Linked DNA regions of Limibacter armeniacum. The protein of the gene in region 1 interacts with the protein of each later gene in a pairwise test. Links are inferred from orthologs where the notes say so. Each region holds a gene or a part of one and is shown on either strand. Other genes may lie near its edges.

Region 1 (3,038 bases):
ATGCAATCAGCAGAAATGGAGATCGTATAATGTTCCATGTCAGTATTCCACCAATATTGGTCACATCTATTCCTAATGCCTTAATGCCAAAAAGGTAGTTGGCTTCATCTGAAACCATTGGAAGATAGATACTTTGCTGAATGCTTATTTCTTGAAGGTTAAGCGTTTGTGAAATCATAACAACACACAAAACTGCAAGACCTAAAGGGATTTCATAGCTGATCATTTGGGCAGCGGCACGCATAGCGCCATAAAGAGAGTATTTGTTATTGGAACCCCAACCAGCCATTAGAATACCGATTATATCCAAGGCAACAATGGCTAGCAAGAAGAAAACACCTACTTCTGCTTCAGAACCAATCAGGTCAGGAGATAAAGGTATTACAGCAAACCCAGCAAATACAGCGGCAAACATAACCATAGGCGCAGCTTTAAACAGAAACTTATCGGCAGCGGCAGGAACAGTGTCTTCTTTCATCAGGAGTTTCAGTATATCTGCAGCAGTTTGGAGTAAACCAAACTTACCGGTTTCCATCGGACCTAACCTGTCTTGAATAAATGCTGAGATCTTTCTTTCCCCATAAACACCTCCATAAAGTGCATAGACAGGGATAAGAAGTAAGAGTATTATCAGTGCTAACATGCTATCAGAATAGTCAAAGTATTAACCTTCCATATGTTGGAAGAAATTCAGACTGTAAAATTGAGATACAAATTTATCGTTTCAAAATACAATCTTACTACCTTTTAGTTGATCTTTTGTTTGCAATTGCCTCGAAAATCTAAAAAAACACAACCGAACCTCTATCTTTGGGGCTATAAAGAACCAACCTGAATCTAAGTCAGAGATCATTCCACAATACTAACACACATATACAAAATGGAGGAAATCAAGAATGAATTGATTGAGCGTTTCACACGCTATGTACAGTACGATACTGAAGCAAAACCAGAAGTTGAGCATATTCCAAGTACTCCCAACCAGCATATATTGGCAAAAGACCTTGCCGAAGAACTTAAGTCAATTGGTATGGAAGACGTTACAGTGGATGAACACGCTTATGTAATGGCAACCTTACCTGCTAATACTGATAAGCAGCTGCCTACTATTGGTTTTGTTGCACATATTGATACAACACCTGACTATACGGGTCATAATGTAAAACCTCAGGTTTGGGAAAATTATGATGGTGGTGATCTGATATTGAATAAGGAAAAGGAAATAATTCTTTCTTCAGAGGAATTTCCAATGCTGAAAAGTTATAAAGGACAGACTGTTATTACTTCCGATGGGACAACATTACTCGGTGCCGATGATAAGGCGGGAGTAACGGAGATTGTGACAGCGATGCATTACTTGATCAAACATCCTGAAATCAAGCATGGCAAAATCAGAATCTGTTTCACACCTGATGAGGAAGTAGGCAAAGGAGCTGACTTGTTCGATGTGGAAAAGTTTGGTGCTGAGTGGGCCTATACCATGGATGGTGGACCAATGGGAGAGCTGGAGTTTGAAAACTTTAATGCAGCTTTTGCCAAAATTCATTTTGTAGGACATAACGTGCATCCTGGAACTGCCAAAAATGTGATGGTTAATTCTATGTACAGGGCTGCTGAGTTTATACAAGCATTACCAGCTGATGAAGTTCCTGAAAAAACAACAGGGTATGAAGGCTTTTTCCATTTGTTGAGCATGCATGGTGAAACGGAGAATACAACATTACAGTACATTATCCGTGACCATGATCGCCAAAAATATGAAGACAAGAAGCAATTGATTGAGACGTTGGTGGAGGATTTCAAAAAGAAATATGGAGAGAAGTCCATTTCCATTGAAATGATCGATCAATACTTTAATATGCGTGAAAAGGTAGAGCCTGTAATGCATATTGTTGATGTGGCAGAAAAGGCCATGAAAGAGTTGGGTATTACACCTGATATTAAGCCTATTAGAGGTGGTACGGATGGCGCCAGACTTTCATATATGGGACTTCCATGTCCTAACATCTTTGCTGGTGGTCATAATATGCACTCTCGATATGAGTTCGTTCCTGTAGAGACGATGATGAAAGCAACAGAAGTGATTGTGAAAATTGCAGAGCTAGTTGCAAAACAATAGTTACTGATCAATTTACTTTCAGTAAAAAAAAGCACTTTAGGTAGCGTCCTGAAGTGCTTTTTGTTTTTAGAAAAGTAATGTGAAATCCTGCTTGGGTTGCTTGTCTCTAAAGAGGACTAACCCTACTTGAAATAGGTCAATTGTGATTTTTACTTCAGGGTGACATTTGATTTTCTCCCAAGCTTTGCGCATGCCATTAGACCAATGAATATCATCAAAGACAAAAACAGTCTCCTCATGTTTGTAAGGAAGAAAGGTCTCAAAATACCTGACGGTAGGTTCGTAGCGGTGATTGGCATCAAAATAAACGAAATCAACCTTGTTCTTTTGAGAAAGAAACGGCCCCAATGTTTCGTCTAGGTTACCCTGAATAGTGGTGATGTTGTCTGCTCCAGTTGACTTGAAGATGCTTTCTGCAACATCCATTTGAATGGGGCACCCTTCGAAGGTGGTAATATGGACATCGGGAGAAACTTTAGCCAAATATAATGTCGAAATACCCAAGCAAGTTCCTAACTCAATCACTTCTTTGGGCTTTAGGTATGCTACAAGCTTGAAGAGTAATTCTCCTACTTTTTGACTACTCAAAGAGTTTTTGGCAATGTCTTTTACTTTACGTTCTTTGGATTTGAGCTTCTTGGAGCCAGCACCAAAATCGGTGACTTTTAATTTCGTGTTATCTTCCAGTAATGCAGTACGGAGTGCCTCTATTTCATCAAATGCATAGTAGTGTTTGTATGGCTCAATGACATCGGTAAATAGTTTGAATACATAGGGTGAATGTAGTCCGTGTGCGTTGCCTGCTTTGATTTGATAACGTAAAAAGTCGATTGCTGTTAGCATATAAATATCAAGGTAATTGCTTAGTTAATTCTCACCAAACTGTGAGGAGTAATGTTATAAGTAATGTGCAATTTAA
Region 2 (2,886 bases), 1.8 Mb from region 1 along the record:
GATATATGCACTGGCAACGCTTTGCCTACTTCCTTTTTTGAGTAATTGGAAAAGTAATACTAGTATTCTAGGTAAATGGATAACCAACATAAGTTTAATTTCTTATTCGATGTATGTGTTAAATCTTTCTATTGTGATGGGCTACATACTTCCGTTGATAGATTTACCTATACTATTTAGAGGGACTTGGCTAGGACTACTATTGAACTATACTCTTTACTGGGGAATGACAATTGGACTTTCAACTTTGTTGTACAGATACTTTGAAAGCCCAATAACAAATTTGAGAGATGTTGAAAGGTCAGGGAGTTGGCTGAGAAAATTTTAGGAGAGGATCCTGATTTGACATTACCTGAACATGCGATCATCAAGGCACAACAGGCAAGGTTTGCTAAACAGGAAACCAACTGAGTAGAATTAGCTAAATAAAAAAATCATCCGGTGTTTTTACCGGATGATTCATAGCTGGTGATTAATTTTAGAATGATAGTGTTGTGTAATCTTGAATTGGTTAGATGGAAGTAATTGAATTGTGTGTAAAGTAGAATTGAATTGGTTGAAAGTAAATCTAGTAGTGTTTGTGGTTAGGCTTTATACATATAAGAGACCTAATTTGTGTGATCTTAGTTTTGTATAATGATTTTCTTGTTAATTCAACCTTAATTTTGGAATAATACAGTCACCTTGTTAGAGAAGTACAAATCATATAGAAGGGACATTTCTGGAGCTTTTCTCATATTGGGAAGAGAGTTCGGAAATAAGAATGCTTAAATAATATTTAAATACAGTCTAAAGAAGAAAGCTTTTTAAAGGCCTAAAAGGAGGATAATTACTGTTTTTAGGTATTGATTGCGTCAAATAGTCATTCCTAATTCCAAATTGGGAAAATCCATAAGTGACTTTACTCATTTCTCGCCCACATTGGCAATGCCTATATTTAGCCTTCCTAAAAATTCGGAACCAACATAATTCGATAAAAAATCAAACTACAGACATGAGAAAGAAAATAGTAGCTGGTAACTGGAAGATGAATACCCTGAAGGATGATGCACTGAAACTTGCTTCAGAGGTAGTGAACATGGCTAAAGACGAGACTCCATCTGACGTTACAGTGATTATGGGTGTGCCTTTCATCCACTTAAGCGGTGTGAAATCATTGGTAGGAAATGCATCCAATGTATTTGTTGCTGCTCAAAACTGCTACTTTGAGCCAAAAGGAGCTTTCACTGGTGAGATTTCAGCACCTATGCTGAAGTCATTTGGTGTAGACTATGTGATTTTGGGCCACAGTGAAAGAAGAGAGTACTTCAAGGAAACACATGAGGAACTTGCAAAGAAAGTAGATGCTGTATTGGCTAATGGAATGGCTCCAATTTTCTGTGTAGGAGAAGTATTGAGCGAAAGAGAAGCTGGAAAACAGAAAGAAGTAGTATCTAAGCAACTGGAAGAAAGTCTTTACCACTTGTCTGCTGAGGACTTTAAGAAAGTGGTGATTGCTTATGAGCCAGTTTGGGCAATTGGTACAGGTAAAACGGCATCAAGTGATCAAGCTCAGGAAATGCACAAAGATATCCGTGACATGTTGGCTTCTAAATACGGTCAGGAAGTAGCGGATGAGATTTCTATCCTTTATGGAGGAAGTGCAAAACCAACGAATGCACCAGAGCTGTTTGCTAACGCTGATGTAGATGGTGGATTGATCGGTGGTGCTTCATTGGCATCTAGAGATTTTATTGATATCACGAAGTCTTACTAAGACTGATAAGGCATAATTAAAATGAATAGAGCAGCGGACAGGAAATGTTCGCTGCTTTTTTCGTTTCTAAAAATAAGAAGCACCGAAAAACACGGTTGAATTGATATAAGGTTTCAGGTTAACATTTCGCTGATGTCGCTTTTTGTATATTTGTCAAGTTTAATAAAATGGGATTGACAAAGCGTTTACAAACAAATTGATTATATGGAATATATCGCATTAGATGTAAAGTGTAGCGAGGAACTCAAAGAGGTGTTGCAAGCTGTATTGGGAGGTATTGGTTTTGACTCTTTTTTAGAAAATGACGAAGGGTTTGAGGCTTCTATAGAGCAGCATCTTTTTGATGAAAATGAGTTCAAAGACACTATTTCCTTCTTTGAAGACCAGATATCTTATTCATTTAAGGAAGTTGAAAAGCAAAATTGGAACAAGCTTTGGGAGAGTAATTATGAACCTGTGGTGATTTCCGATGATTTGCTGATCAGAGCATCGTTTCATCAACCTGACAAGGAGTACAAACACGAGATTGTGATCACTCCTAAAATGTCATTTGGTACAGGGCATCATTCTACAACGACGCTGATGCTGCTTAACCAACTTGAAATTGATCATCAGGATAAAGTGGTTGCGGATCTGGGTTGTGGTACGGGTATTTTGGCTGTAATGGCTAAAAAACTTGGAGCGACTTCTGTAGATGCTTGTGATATTGAAGACTGGTCAGTAGAGAATGCATTGGAAAATGCAGCAATCAATGGGATAGACATCAATGTTACAGTAGGAACAGTGACGGACATGCCCAAAAAAGATAGTTATGATATCGTATTGGCTAATATCAACCGTAACGTTCTGTTAAATGAGATGGGGATTTATGCAGGTATGTTAAAGCCACAGGCGACACTATTACTAAGTGGATTTTATACAGAGGATTTGCCTGTTATAAAAGAGAAGGCAGCGGAGTACGGGCTAGTTTATGAATCTCATAAGGAGAGGCTAAATTGGGTAAGTGCCGTATTCCATAAGAAATAAGGTATTGCTAATGGAGGCAGGTTCTAATTGATGTTTAGTTAGAACTTGCCTTATTATAAATTAACATTGGGAAATCCTTTTGCTGCTGCAACTTAACTTTCGGT

Evidence for each region. Proteins that work in one complex are often made in the same cells at the same time.
Region 2: the proteins of pepT (region 1) and tpiA interact in binary tests that used the Escherichia coli proteins (3 or more experiments, as listed by UniProt). The link is inferred for Limibacter armeniacum from one-to-one orthologs.

Annotation. Positions count from the first base shown.
Region 1 is NZ_JBAJNO010000009.1:1,094,668-1,097,705, reverse strand. What follows is about bases 40-2,999. They hold pepT (peptidase T), read left to right. Parts: upstream 40-880; coding sequence 881-2,119; downstream 2,120-2,999. Other genes in these bases: V6R21_RS22230 (O-methyltransferase), read right to left, coding at 2,186-2,962; V6R21_RS22240 (complex I subunit 1/NuoH family protein), read right to left, coding at 40-643. Also shown: more of V6R21_RS22240, read right to left, coding at 1-39. UniProt on the Escherichia coli protein: Cleaves the N-terminal amino acid of tripeptides.
Region 2 is NZ_JBAJNO010000009.1:2,933,817-2,936,702, forward strand. What follows is about bases 68-2,875. They hold tpiA (triose-phosphate isomerase), read left to right. Parts: upstream 68-994; coding sequence 995-1,756; downstream 1,757-2,875. Other genes in these bases: V6R21_RS29920 (acyltransferase family protein), read left to right, coding at 68-328; prmA (50S ribosomal protein L11 methyltransferase), read left to right, coding at 1,961-2,782. In the rest of the region: more of V6R21_RS29920, read left to right, coding at 1-67. UniProt on the Escherichia coli protein: Involved in the gluconeogenesis. Catalyzes stereospecifically the conversion of dihydroxyacetone phosphate (DHAP) to D-glyceraldehyde-3-phosphate (G3P).